DNA from 2 places in the Shinella sp. G-2 genome. Region 2 is predicted to be linked to the other one. Evidence: predicted binding sites of a transcription regulator. Region 2 holds the regulator's gene; the other holds the start of a gene.
The links. The regulator HrcA, encoded in region 2, represses chaperone genes, less so after heat shock. The targets are predictions, from matches to a motif close to GTTAGCACTCNCNNNNNGNGAGTGCTAAC.

Region 1 (7,272 bases), on a different contig from region 2:
CTGTGGCAGGCGGTGGAGCGCAAGGAACTGCAACTGCACTATCAGGTGCAGAAGGCGGTCCATTCCGGCGAGACGGTCGGCTACGAGGTGCTGCTGCGCTGGCACCATCCGGTGCGCGGCACCATTCCGCCGGGCGAGTTCATTCCGATCGCCGAAGAATGCGGCGCCATCCTGCCGATCGGCGAATGGGTGCTGCGCGAAGCCTGCCGCGAGGCCGCGACCTGGGACAACGACCACAAGATCGCCGTCAACCTGTCGCCGGTCCAGCTCGGCAATGCCGATGTTGCCGATCTCGTGCAGCGCGTCCTCATCGAAACCGGCCTCAGCCCGCACCGTCTCGAGCTGGAAATCACCGAATCGACCATCATCGGCGACAAGGAGCGCGCGTTGCACACGCTGCGCCGCATCAAGGCCTTCGGCGTCACCATCGCCATCGACGACTTCGGCACGGGCTATTCCTCGCTGGAAACCCTGCGCGCCTTCCCCTTCGACAAGATCAAGCTCGACCGCAGCTTCATGAACGAGGTGGAGGCAAGCCCCGAGGCGAAGGCCATTATCCGCGCCATTCTCGCCCTCGGCCAGACGCTGCGCGTGCCGGTTCTCGCCGAAGGCGTCGAGACGCGCAGCCAGCTCGATATCCTGCTGGACGAAGGCTGCGACGAGGCGCAGGGCTATTTCCTCGGCCGCCCGGTGCCGATAGAGCGCATTCGCGTCGATGATGAAAAGGACGAGGCGGCCTGAGAGGGCCGCTCGTCGGTACCGTCCCGCGTTCCCTGCCGGAACCGTCTGCCGGCAAGAGGAGAGGAGAGGGCGCTGCCGCTGCCCTCAAGCGTCCATTCGGAAACCCCGTGCCTCGACCTCCTCGCTCCACGTGCGGGCAGAGCGTGCCGTCAGGCCTGCGATGCTTTTCGATTGCCGTAAGGCAGCTTACTGCCGCTTGAAGCGGCGCCCCGCCAGGTCGATCTGGAAGCGCGGAAAGATGAAGACGCCGATGATCGTGCCGGCATATTTCTCCTCGAGACCCGTCGATTCCCCGACGCAGAACACCGGCTGGCGCGGCGCGCCGTCGAGATGGATGGTCGTCGAGAAACAGAAGGACGACGAGGAGGCCGCGGCCTGCTCGAAGAGTTCCAGCACACGCGTGCGATCGAGCGGCTCGTAACAGCGGATGAGGTTCAGGAGGCCGCAGGTGCGCTGCGGCAGGCCATGCGCCTGCATCGCCTTTTCGCCGAGCGCGAAGAGGCCGTTGGAGAGATCGCCGGTCCAGCGCTCCGTCACGCAATATTGCGTCAGCAGCTCGTTGTCCGTGTCGTCGAAATCCATCGAGCCCGGCAGGAAGGGCGACGAGAGATCGGTCTTGATTATTTTGAACACCTACGACCCCAGGGCAGTTGCTCGAATTGAATCCGCACGTCCCACCCTTGCTGGGAACGACATGCTAAAAAGCGGCCCCCGGCTGACATTCCCTCGAAGTCCGCCGAACCACTTTCTCATGTACTGAACTGCGTCCGGCTCCTGCGATGTGCATCGGATCGGACGTACGCGCAAAAACTGCCGGTGACGCTCCCTCAAGGTCGTCCGGCAATTATGGGATTACGGGAATTCCGGCTGCGCACCGACTGGCTATCGAAAGCTGGCGCCTGAACCCCAGTGAATCTTTAAAGTTCACTTGGGGCGACTTTATAGTGGGTTTTTTGATACCATCAACGGCTTTTTGATAATTATTGTACAATTGAAAAAATTCTTTTCACGGCAACGATGCAGCCCCGCGACCGCCCGGGCAAACAAAAAGGGCGATCCGAAGACCGCCCTTTCCGAACTGAACCGGTTTGGCTCAGATGCAAGACCCGAAAGTCTTACATCATGTCCATGCCGCAGTTCAGCGCGCTTGACGCGCTGAACCACTTAAGTGCATGGGCGAAGCTTGATGGTCACGTTGCGATAGGCTGTTCGCCTATCACATCATGTCCATGCCGCCCATACCGCCCATGCCGCCCGGCATTGCCGGAGAGTCCTTCTTCGGCAGTTCGGCGATCATGGCTTCCGTCGTGATCAGCAGCGAAGCAACCGAAGCGGCGTTCTGCAGGGCCGTGCGGACAACCTTGACCGGGTCGACGATGCCGAGCTGGATCAGGTCGCCATATTCGCCGGTCTGGGCGTTGTAGCCGTAGTTGTCTTCGTTCTTCTCGAGGATCTTGCCGACGACGATGGAGGCTTCGTCACCTGCGTTGTCAGCGATCTGGCGAACGAGGGCCTGGAGCGCGCGGCGGATGATGTTGATGCCGGCTTCCTGGTCGTCGTTGACGCCCTTGACGGTGATCTTCGTGGAGGAACGGAGCAGGGCAACGCCACCGCCCGGTACGATGCCTTCCTGAACGGCAGCGCGCGTCGCGTTGAGGGCGTCGTCGATGCGGTCCTTCTTTTCCTTCACTTCGATTTCCGTCGAGCCGCCGACGCGGATGACGGCAACGCCGCCAGCGAGCTTGGCAAGGCGTTCCTGCAGCTTCTCGCGGTCGTAGTCCGAAGAGGTTTCTTCGATCTGGGCCTTGATCTGCGCGACGCGGCCTTCGATTTCAGCCTTCTGGCCGGCACCGTCGACGATCGTCGTGTTTTCCTTGGAGATCGAAACCTTCTTCGCACGGCCGAGCATGTCGAGCGTGACGTTTTCGAGCTTGATGCCGAGGTCTTCGGAGATGACAGTGCCGCCCGTCAGGATGGCGATGTCTTCGAGCATGGCCTTGCGGCGGTCGCCGAAGCCCGGAGCCTTGACGGCAGCGATCTTGAGGCCGCCACGCAGCTTGTTGACGACGAGCGTAGCAAGGGCTTCGCCTTCGACGTCTTCAGCGACGATGACCAGCGGCTTGCCGGTCTGGACGACGGCTTCGAGAACCGGGAGCATGGCCTGGAGGTTCGACAGCTTCTTCTCGTGCAGGAGAATGAAGGCGTCTTCGAGGTCTGCGACCATCTTTTCCGGGTTGGTCACGAAGTAGGGCGACAGGTAGCCGCGGTCGAACTGCATGCCTTCGACGACTTCGAGTTCGGTTTCGGCGGTCTTGGCTTCTTCAACCGTGATGACGCCTTCGTTGCCGACGCGCTGCATGGCTTCGGCAATGTCGAGGCCGATCTGGCGCTCGCCGTTGGCCGAGATCGTGCCGACCTGGGCAACTTCTTCCGAGGTGTTGATCTTCTTGGCCTTGGCCTGGAGATCCTTGACGACTTCGGCAACGGCGAGGTCGATGCCGCGCTTCAGGTCCATCGGGTTCATGCCGGCGGCAACAGCCTTGGAGCCTTCGCGAACGATGGCTTGGGCGAGAACCGTTGCGGTCGTCGTGCCGTCGCCGGCGATGTCGTTGGTCTTCGAAGCGACTTCGCGGACCATCTGGGCGCCCATGTTCTCGAACTTGTCTTCCAGTTCGATTTCCTTGGCGACGGAAACGCCGTCCTTGGTGATGCGCGGTGCGCCGAAGGACTTGTCGATGACGACGTTACGACCCTTCGGGCCGAGCGTTACCTTGACTGCGTCTGCGAGGATGTCGACGCCACGCAGCATCTTTTCGCGCGCGCTGCGGCCGAACTTTACTTCTTTGGCTGCCATTGTGAGAACTCCTGAAGAGGTGTCAGCTGAATTGGGAAGGAATTATCGGCGGATCAGCCGATGATGCCCATGATGTCGGCTTCCTTCATGATCAGAAGGTCTTCGCCGTTGAGCTTGACTTCGGTGCCCGACCACTTGCCGAACAGGACGCGGTCGCCAACCTTGACGTCGAGAGCGACGATCTTGCCGCTTTCGTCACGGGCGCCGGAACCGACGGCGACGATTTCGCCTTCCTGCGGCTTTTCCTTGGCGGTATCCGGGATGATGATCCCGCCCTTGGTCTTTTCTTCGGACTCGACGCGACGAACGACGACGCGGTCGTGAAGCGGGCGGAAGTTGGTGCTTGCCATTGTCTTTTCCCTCGATCAAATGACATTGCGGATCACGAAACGGATCCGTTGGATTGGTGTTAGCACTCCTCTTTGCAGAGTGCTAGCGGAGCCGAGATAGGCGGCGGCACGTTCGGAGTCAAGAACGGCGCCTTCAATTTATTTCGGCCGGAATGGTTACCGCCGCCCGCCAGATGGGGGTGCTGTCGCACGCCATCAAGTCAACATCGTGAATTTTCGGCTGTTTCCCTGTGGACGGGGCAAAATTGCGTGGAGAGGCTTGTTTTCTTGCCGTCCCTTTGCAATGTCAGCCGGGCTCGATTTCGACACGGGAAACCCTGATGGCTCAACGCATCCAATCCTTCCGCGACATCGCCGCGCAGTATGACGTGGTGCTCTGCGACGTCTGGGGCGTCCTGCACAACGGCGTCGAGGCCTTTTCCTACGCCTCCGAGGCGCTGGCCGAAGCCCGTGCCGCGGGCCTCGCCGTCGTGCTGATCACCAATTCGCCGCGCCCGCATCCCGGCGTGAAGGTGCAGATCCGCGGCCTCGGCGTGCTCGATGAGGCCTATGACCGCATCGTCACCTCGGGCGACGTCACCCGTGCGCTGATCGAAGCCGCGCCGAAGAAGGTCTATTTCATCGGGGCGGACAAGGATTCTCCGCTGCTCGACGGTCTCGGCACCGAAGAGGTCGGGGCGGACGAGGCCGAGGTCGTGGTCTGTGCGGGTCTGCGCGACGACGAGGTGGAGACGATCGAGGACTATCGCGCGGAGCTGACGGCGCTCGCCGCCCGCAAGCTGCCCTTCATCTGCGCCAATCCCGATCTCGTCGTCGAACGCGGTCACAGGCTCATCCCCTGCGCCGGTGCGATCGCACAGCTTTACGAAGACCTCGGCGGCACGACGCGCATCGCCGGCAAGCCGCATCGCCCGATCTACGAAAAGTCGCTGGCCGAGGCGCGCGCGGTGCACGGCGACTTCGACATGTCCCGGGTGATCGCCATCGGCGACGGCATGCCCACCGACGTGCGCGGCGCCGAAGCCTATGGCCTCGACGTGCTCTATATCTCGGGCGGCATCCACGCCCAGCACTATGTCGAAGCCGGCCGCACCGACGAGGCGAAGCTGGACGCCTTCCTCGCGCAAGAAAACGCCCACCCGAAATGGTGGATCCCCCGGCTGCAGTGACGGGGACGGAGGCGGTCGTCATGACGGTATTTCACAGGAACGAGACGAAGCAGCCGCTGCCGGAGCATCTGCATGGCGGTGTCATCGCCATCGGCAATTTCGACGGCGTGCATCGCGGCCACCAGGCCGTTCTGCAGCGTGCGCTCGACATCGCCGCGGCGCGCGGCGTTCCCGCGCTGGTGCTGACCTTCGAGCCGCATCCGCGCACCGTCTTCCGCCCGCAAACCCCGGTGTTCCGCCTGACGCCCGCGCCGCTGAAGGCGCGCATTCTCGAAGGCATGGGCTTTTCCGCCGTCATCGAATATCCCTTCGACCGCTCGTTCTCGGAAATCTCCGCCCACGATTTCATCCGCGACATCCTGATGGACTGGCTGCACGCCTCCGAGGTCGTCACGGGCTTCGACTTCCATTTCGGCAAGGGCAGGGAAGGCGGACCGGCCTTCCTGATGGCGGCCGGCGAGGAGAACGGCTTCGGCGTGACGCTGGTCGATGCCTTCCGGGACGAGAACGCCTCGGTCATCTCCTCCAGCTTCATCCGCTCGCTGCTCGGCGAGGGGGCCGTCACGGAAGCGGCCGGCCAGCTCGGCTATCGCTACACGGTCGAAGCCGAGGTGATCGGCGGCAAGCAGCTTGGCCGCACGCTCGGCTTCCCGACCGCCAACATGCAGCTTCCGCCCGAGGCGGAACTGCGCAACGGCATCTACGCCGTGCGCTTCCGCCGCCCCGATGGCAGCCTCCATGACGGCGTCGCCAGCTACGGCCGCCGCCCGACGGTCGATACGGACGGCGCGCCGCTGCTCGAAACCTTCCTCTTCGACTTCTCCGGCGATCTCTACGGCGAAATCTCCGCCGTCTCCTTCTTCGGCCACCTGCGGGACGAGTTGAAGTTCGACGGCCTCGATGCGCTCGTCGTGCAGATGAAGCGCGACGAGGAGGAGGCGCGGGCGCTGCTGGCCGGCGTGCGCCCGCTCGGCGCAATCGACCAGCGGCTCTGTTTCTAGGCGCCATGCGCGAAGAGCCCTGCGCCATCCATCTCTTCCGTTCGGCCGGTTTCGCCCCTTCGGGCGACACGATGGTTAGCATTGCCCCGGTGGAAAGGGTCGTCGCCGTCTATGGCGGCGGCGGAGCCTTCGACGCCGATGGGCTGCGTGCGGCCTTTGGCGGGGCGGCCGTCTTCAGGCACGAGGGAACGGGCGCGTTGTTCGCCGGTGTCTGGGGCACGCGCAATGCCGCCCGCTTCCGCCGCGAGATGCGCGCGCGCATGCCCGTCGTCCTTCATCGCGAGGCGCCGGACGTGCGTCTGGTCATGCGCAGCGCGGAGGACAGGCGGCCCGCCAGGCCGCCGCTCGCCGGCACGTAGCGGACTTTCGCATCGCCACGCCGTCGATTGCGGCGCGTGCCGTCTTTTCAAAAGGCTGAAAAGGCCGTAAGACCGCGCGCATGATGCTCCACCGGCTGACCATCGATCTGCGAATTAGTGGCCCGGCCTTCCGCGCGCTCTGAGCGAGGCCGGAAGGTCCGGGATTTCGGGTGTTTGTGAGAAACGCCCCCGCCGTCAGTACCTGACAATATTTCCCCGCATGCGCGAATGCGCGCGAAAAGACGATAGCCCTATCCATGACCGATACGCCCGAAAAAGTCGATTATTCGTCCACCCTCTACCTGCCGCAGACGGATTTCCCGATGCGCGCCGGCCTGCCGCAGAAGGAGCCGGAAACGGTGTCCCGCTGGCAGAAGATGGACCTCTACAAGAAGCTGCGCGCCTCCGCCGCCGGCCGCGAGAAGTTCGTGCTGCACGATGGCCCGCCCTATGCCAACGGCAACATCCATATCGGCCACGCGCTGAACAAGATCCTCAAGGACGTCATCACCCGCTCGTTCCAGATGCGCGGCTACGACGCCAACTACGTGCCCGGCTGGGACTGCCACGGCCTTCCGATCGAATGGAAGATCGAGGAAAAGTACCGCGAAAAGGGCAAGAACAAGGACGAGGTCCCGGTCAACGAATTCCGCCAGGAATGCCGTGACTTCGCCAGCGGCTGGATCAAGATCCAGGCCGACGAGTTCAAGCGCCTCGGCATCGAGGGCGACTTCGAAAACCCCTACACGACGATGAACTTCCACGCGGAAGCCCGCATCGCCGGCGAACTCCTGAAGA
Region 2 (7,272 bases):
ACGCGAGAAACGTCGGCAGCGTGGCGGCGAGCATCGCAACGCCCGAGACGGTGAGCAGGCCGAGCACGATGCGGCGGAACGCCGCCTCGCTGATGCCGATATAAAGCCGGCTGCCGAAGAGCGTCGGCAGCAGCATGGCCGGGGCGACGACGGCGAACATCGGCACCATTTGCGCCGTGACCACGCCCGTGGCGCAATAGGTCGCCATGGTGACGGCGAGCGTCGCCAGGTTGAAGTTCTGGATGACGGTGCGCTGGCTGTCCTTGTCCATCTGCCTGAGGGTGCACCAGAGCGTCGGCACGGGACCGGAAAAGCCGCCGAGGCCCGCCATGACGCCGCCGATGAGCCCGGCCGCGCCATCGGCAAGCCGGCCGCCGAAGCGCACGGGCGGCAGCGCCCGGGAAAACAGCATGATGGGGCACCAGACGACCAGCAGCAGGCCGAGCAGGATCTTGAAGAGCCGCGCGTCCAGCAAGGGCAGGATCGCCGTGCCGATGGGAATGCCGGCAAGGCCGCCAAGAAGGAACGGCAGGAGCAGCGGCAGGCTGAAACCGCGCCGGACGGAAAAGGCCCCGACCACCTGTCCCGTCAGCGCCCCGAAGACCACCAGCACCGCAGCCAGTTGCGACTCCACCGTCCAGGCCCAGAAGGACATGGCAACCAGCCCGAAGGCGAAGCCGGAGAGACCCTGAACGAAGCCCGCGACGATTGCGCCGAGCGCAATGATCCACACGGTTTCGGGCAAGGATAATCCTTTCGGACGGGAAATGCCGACACGGTCGGCCAGTGGGGTTGCCGGGAGAATGCCGCAAGAGGCAATGCCGGGCAAGACGAACGCCGAGGCGCGAGCTTCTCCCGTCGCGCCGAGGTGAAGCCGCAGATGGCGGCGGGCGGGAGACGTTTGCAGACAATCAAACGCCCGCATCCTTGCGGATACGGGCGCGGGAATGGGCTTGTCGGGCCGGTCAGGCCTGTGCGGTGCTGGTCTCGCCTGCGGACGCCTTCGGGCCGCCCTTGGATACGCCGACCATGGCCGGACGCAGCACGCGCTCGCCGATGACGAAGCCGGCCTGCACGACCTGAACGACCGTGTTGTTGGCGATCTCGGCGTTCGGCACCTCGAACATGGCCTGGTGGAAGTTCGGGTCGAACTTCTCGCCCATCGGCTCGATCTTGCGCACGCCATGGCGCTCGAGCGCGGCAAGCATCGAGCGCTCGGTCATCTCGACGCCTTCGGCCAGCGCGGTGAGGCCGGCATCGCCGGTCTCCTTGGCTTCGGCCGGAATGGCATCCAGCGCACGGCGCAGGTTGTCGGACACGGCCAGCATGTCGCGCGCAAAGCCGGCGACGGAATAGGACTTGGCATCCTTCACGTCGCGCTCGGTGCGGCGGCGCAGGTTGTCCATCTCGGCGGCGAGGCGCAGGTACCGGTCGCGAAGATCGGCGTTTTCAGCACGCAGCGCGTCGACGGGATCGGGCTCGGCAGGGATTGCGGCCTCGACCGTACCATCAGCTTCAGCGGCAACGTTGTTTTCCACCGCTTCGTCAGGTCCGTGTTTCTTGTTCTCGTCGGTCATGACGGTCTCCGAATTGCATTTCTAAGGGGTTGCGCCCGATATCGAGCTTTGGGCCTGAAAAATCAAGGGCCGAGGGCGGATTGACGGCGCAATGAATGGCATGCCGACGCCACACGCGCTTGCGCAACCATGCTTTAGCGCGAAAGCCGCGACATAAGCTGGGCCGTATAATCCACCATGGGCACGATACGGGAATAGTTGAGCCGCGTCGGCCCGATGACGCCGACGGCGCCGACGATCTTGTCGTCGCTGTCGCGGTAGGGCGCGACGATGAGCGAGGAACCCGAGAGCGAGAAGAGCTTGTTCTCCGAGCCGATGAAGATGCGCACGCCCGGCCCCGTCTCGGCGAGATTGAGGAGTTCGATCAGGCTGTCCTTGCGCTCCAGGTCGTCGAAGAGCATACGCAGACGGTCGATATCGTCGGCACCCGCAAGACCTTCGAGAAGGTTTGCCCGGCCGCGCACGATGAGCCGTGTCGGCTTTGCCTCCTCGAAACCGCCGGACCAGACGGCAAGGCCGCGCTCGACGAGGTCCTGCGACAGTTTGTCGAGCTCGCTGCTGATCTCGCCGCGCAGGCGCTCGAGCTGCGAGCGCGCTTCCAGCAGCGTGTTGCCGGCAAGATGCGCGTTGAGGAAGTTGGCCGCTTCGGTGAGCTGCGAGCCGGTGACGCCGGCCGGCAATTCGATGATGCGGTTTTCCACCTGGTCGTGATCGCCGACCAGCACGACCAGCGCCTTGGTCGGCTCCAGCCGGATGAACTCGACATGCTTCAGAACGGCGTCGTTCTTGGTGGTGATGACGAGCCCCGCGCCGCGCGACATGCCCGACAGCGCCTGGCTCGCCTCGTTCATCATGGTCTCCACCGCCGTATGCTTCTGGCCATGCGGGCGCACATGACGCTCGATGGAGGCGCGGTCTTCGGCGGAGATATTGCCGACCTGCATGAAGGCATCGACGAAGAAGCGCAGGCCAAGCTGCGTCGGCAGGCGGCCGGCGCTGATATGGGGCGAATAGATGAGGCCGAGTTCTTCCAGATCGCTCATCACGTTGCGCACGGAAGCCGGCGAGAGCGACATGGGAAGGATGCGCGACAGGTTGCGCGAGCCGAGCGGCTCGCCGCTTTCCAGATAGCTTTCCACGATGCGGCGGAAGATTTCGCCCGAACGCTCGTCGAGCGCGGCCTGACTTTCAGGACCCGGAGACTTCTTGAAAACCATCTTTCCGCTGCAACCCTATTATTTCCAGGGAATATAGTGATTTCACCGCCGAGCGCAAAACGGATTTTCCCGGCCGTCCGGCCTGCGCCATTCCCTCGCCCGGCGAAGTGGTCTAAAGCAGCCACACACATATCTCAGACAGGAGTTCGCAATGCGGCCGTCCGGCAGAAAAACCGATCAGATGCGCAAGGTTTCCTTCGAGCGCAACGTTTCCAAGCATGCCGAAGGCTCCTGTCTCGTCAAGTTCGGCGACACACATGTGCTGGTGACGGCGAGCCTCGAGGACAAGACCCCGCCGTGGCTGCGCAACAGCGGCAAGGGCTGGGTGACGGCCGAATACGGCATGCTGCCGCGCGCCACCGGCGACCGCATGAAGCGTGAAGCCGCCGCCGGCAAGCAGGGCGGCCGCACGCAGGAGATTCAGCGCCTCATCGGCCGTTCGCTGCGCGCCATCGTCGACCTCGAAGCCCTGGGCGAACGCCAGATCACCGTCGATTGCGACGTCATCCAGGCCGATGGCGGCACCCGCACCGCCTCCATCACCGGCGCGTGGATCGCCCTCCACGACTGCCTGAAGTGGATGGAAGCGCGCAACATGATCAAGGTCGAGAAAGTCCTGAAGGACCATGTCGCCGCGATCTCCTGCGGCATCTTCGCCGCCCAGTCGGTGATCGACCTCGACTATCTCGAAGACTCAGCCGCCGAGACCGATGCCAACTTCGTCATGACCGGTTCGGGCGGCATCGTCGAAATCCAGGGCACCGCGGAAGGCAAGCCGTTCACGGAGGAGGAGTTCTCCAGCCTGATGGCGCTCGCCCGCGCCGGCATCGCCGACCTCGTCGCCCTGCAGAAGCAGGCGATCGCCTGAGAAGGGCAGAACCATGACCGCCGCGATCGAAGGCATTCTCGAAACCGCGCTCTATGCGGACGACCTCGACGCGGCGGAAGCCTTCTATGGCGGCATCCTCGGCCTTGAGAGGATCACGCGGCAGGGCAACCGCCACGTCTTCTTTCGCTGCGGCGCCGGCGTTCTCCTGATCTTCAATGCGACGGAGACCGCCGTTCCGCCACCGCCACAGGCCTTTCCCGTACCGGTGCATGGCGCCAACGGCCCCGGCCATGCCTGTTTCCGCGTTCCCGGCCCCGCGCTTGATTTCTGGGTAAAAAAGCTGGAAGAAGCCGGCATCGCCATCGAAGCGGATTTTCGCTGGCCGAACGGCGCCCGCTCCATCTATTTCCGCGACCCCGCCGGCAACAGTCTCGAATGTGCCGAGCCCGGCCTCTGGAACATCGCTTAGGACCCTTATGCGCAAGCTCGATACCAAGACGATCGTCGTCGCCAGCCACAATGCCGGAAAGATCCGCGAGATCGAGGACCTGATCGGCCCCTTCGGCTTTTCCGCCAGGTCCGCCGCCGAACTGAAATTCGCGGAACCGGACGAGACGGGCACGACCTTCGAGGAAAACGCCGCGATCAAGGCGCTCGCCTCGGCGAAAGCCTCGGGCCTGCCGGCCCTCTCGGACGATTCCGGCCTCGTGATCGACGCGCTCGACGGCGCGCCGGGCGTCTACACCGCCAACTGGGCGGAAAAGGAAGACGGCACGCGCGACTTCGCGATGGCCATGGAGAAGGTCGAGACGGCGCTGGCCGACAAGGGCGCGACAGCCGCGAAGGACCGGACCGCGCGCTTCGTCTCCGTGCTCTGCCTCGCCTGGCCGGACGGCCATACCGAACTCTTCCGCGGCGAGGTGGAAGGCCACGTCGTCTGGCCGCCGCGCGGCGACAAGGGGTTCGGCTACGATCCCGTCTTCCAGCCGGAGGGCTACGAGACGACCTTCGGCGAGATGAGCGCGGAAGAAAAGCATGGCTGGAAGCCGGGCGACGCGACGGCGTTGTCGCACCGCGCCCGCGCCTTCAAGATCTTCGTCGAAACCTGCCTGAAGGCCTGAGGCGCGATGACGGCGGTGCCCTTCGATATCCGGCCGAGCATGGGTTCGGACCTTTCCGATCCCGGCTTCGGCATCTATGTGCACTGGCCGTTCTGTGCCGCCAAATGCCCCTATTGCGACTTCAACAGCCATGTGCGCCACCAGCCGGTCGACCAGCCGCGCTTCGTGCAGGCCTTCCTGAAGGAAATGGCGACGATGCGCCGGCTGACCGGCTCGCGCAGCGTCACCAGCATCTTCATGGGCGGCGGCACGCCCTCGCTGATGGCGCCGGAGACGGTGGACGCCATTCTCAATGGCATTGCCCGTCACTGGCATGTGCCCGACGGCATCGAGATCACCATGGAGGCGAACCCCTCCAGCGTGGAGGCGGAGCGCTTCCGCGGCTACCGCGCCGCCGGCGTCAACCGCGTCTCGCTCGGCGTGCAGGCGCTGAACGACCGCGACCTCAAATTCCTCGGCCGATTGCATGACGTCGCCGATGCGCTGAAAGCGATCCGCCTGGCGCGCGACATCTTCCCGCGCATGTCCTTCGACCTCATCTATGCCCGTCCGAACCAGACGGTGGAGGACTGGGACCGCGAACTGAAGGAGGCCGTGTCCTACGCGGTCGACCATCTTTCGCTGTACCAGCTCACCATCGAGGAGGGCACGCCCTTCTATGGCCTGCACAAGGCCGGCAAGCTGATCGTGCCCGACGGCGAGCAGTCCGCCGTGCTCTACGAGGTGACGCAGGAGATCACCGAGCGGGAAGGCATGCCGGCCTACGAGGTCTCCAACCATGCCCGTCCCGGTTCGGAAAGCCGCCACAACCTCACCTATTGGCGCTATGGCGACTATGTCGGCATCGGCCCCGGCGCCCATGGCCGCCTGACGACGGGCGGCGTGAAGCTCGCGACCGCCACGGAGCGCAAGCCGGAAGGCTGGCTGGAGCTCGTCGAGGCAGAGGGCCACGGCATGATCGACCAGGAAATCCTGGAGCGTGAGGCGCAGGCGGACGAGCTGCTGTTGATGGGGCTTCGCCTCAAGGAGGGCGTGGACCTTGCCCGCTGGCAGATGCTGTCCGGCCGCGACCCGGACCCGGATCGCGAACGTTTCCTCATCGAACACGGCTTCATCGAACGGCTCGGCAATTCGCGCCTGCGCTGCACGCCGGCCGGCATGCTGATCCTCGACGCCGTCGTCGCGGACCTTGCCTGCTAGGACATTGCCTTCAATCGCGAGAACGTCCCGGCTCCCCGGGCTCAGCCTGCCGGACGCGGGAGCGCCCGGCATTTCTACGGCGGATCCGGCTAGAGCATTTGCGGTGAAATCCGGTTCGCCGGAAATGCTCTAGCTTTTTGTTTTTACCGCATTCTCCGACGCCGAAGCGATCCCGCTTCGGCTGGAAATGCTCTAAATCCTTTTGTTTTCGTTTGTCTTTTCGGGAAAACCGGTTCCCACTTCTCCCTGACAAACTCTAGGCATCCACGGCCCGGCGCTTGTCCGAAAACATCCTCAGCACACGCCCGTCAATGGCCGCCAGCCCGAGGGCGATCAGGGCCATGCCGGCAAAATGCTTGGGCGCCAGCACCTCGCCCAGAACCAGCGCGCCGAGCAGGATGGCGCTGACGGGGATGAGGAAGGTCACGAGCATCAGGTTCGTCGCACCCGCCGTCGCCAGAATGCGGAAGAAGATGACATAGGCGAGCGCCGTCGCGAGAAGGGCAAGGCCGAGGAGCGCTGCCCAGGCCTCGGCCGAGGGCATGGCCAGTGTCCAGGGGCGGTCGACGACAAGCGCCACCGGCAGCATCAGCAATGCGGAGGCCGTCACCTGCCCCGCGGCCGGCAGCAGCGGCGGCAGGCCCATCCTGCGGAAGCGGCGGCCGAAGATGCCGGCGAGCGAATAGGAGAAGGCGGCGCCCAGCACGGCGAGCTGCGCCAGCACATCGGTGCCGAGATCCGAAAGGACCGACGGGCCGATCATCAGGGCGACGCCGAGGAAGCCGACCAGCACGCCGGCAAGCCGGCTGCCGGTCATCTTTTCGTCCTGCGTCAGCACATGGGCGACGATGACCGCGAAGAGTGGCGTGGTGGCATTGAGGATGGAGGCGAGGCCGCTCGCAATATGCGTCTGGCCCCAGACGATCAGCGAGAAGGGAATGATGTTGTTCATGACGCCCATGCCGAAGAAGGCGAGCCAGGCGTCGCGGCTGCGCGGCACGGCATGGCCCGACAGGCGCACGATCACCCAGAGCGCGATGGCGGCCAGCCCCACCCGGGCGGTGACGATGGTGAAGGGCGGCAACTCGCGCACCAGGATGCCGTTGAACAGGAATGAACCGCCCCACAGGAGCGAGAGCACGAGGAGGAGACCCCATTCGACGGAGGTCATGGGACGGGTGGACATGATGCGTTCCTTCCGGAAATTTTCTAAACCGAATGATGATGCCACGTGCCATTCCGTAGCGTTCATGCCATAATTCCGGTAATTTCCAGCGGTTACAAACGATCATATTTCGCCCAACAAGCGAGGAAAACTAAATCATGAA

Region 1: a site for HrcA is predicted at 4,004-4,032, ahead of groES (co-chaperone GroES). Genes of this name have one in related genera too.

Annotation. Positions count from the first base shown of each region.
Region 1 is NZ_JBBEYH010000005.1:246,928-254,199, reverse strand. Features, by position in the region: gene V8U06_RS12055 (bifunctional diguanylate cyclase/phosphodiesterase) at 1-741, shown strand, start outside; gene V8U06_RS12050 (hypothetical protein) at 928-1,374, opposite strand; gene groL (chaperonin GroEL) at 1,958-3,595, opposite strand; gene groES (co-chaperone GroES) at 3,649-3,945, opposite strand; gene V8U06_RS12035 (TIGR01459 family HAD-type hydrolase) at 4,266-5,114, shown strand; gene V8U06_RS12030 (bifunctional riboflavin kinase/FAD synthetase) at 5,135-6,115, shown strand; gene V8U06_RS12025 (hypothetical protein) at 6,187-6,474, shown strand; gene ileS (isoleucine--tRNA ligase) at 6,732-7,272, shown strand, end outside.
Region 2 is NZ_JBBEYH010000017.1:53,665-60,936, reverse strand. Features, by position in the region: gene V8U06_RS20900 (sulfite exporter TauE/SafE family protein) at 1-745, opposite strand, end outside; gene grpE (nucleotide exchange factor GrpE) at 966-1,577, opposite strand; gene hrcA (heat-inducible transcriptional repressor HrcA) at 1,712-2,794, opposite strand; gene rph (ribonuclease PH) at 2,946-3,662, shown strand; gene V8U06_RS20880 (VOC family protein) at 3,676-4,092, shown strand; gene rdgB (RdgB/HAM1 family non-canonical purine NTP pyrophosphatase) at 4,100-4,744, shown strand; gene hemW (radical SAM family heme chaperone HemW) at 4,751-5,944, shown strand; gene V8U06_RS20865 (DMT family transporter) at 6,201-7,130, opposite strand; gene gcvA (transcriptional regulator GcvA) at 7,268-7,272, shown strand, end outside.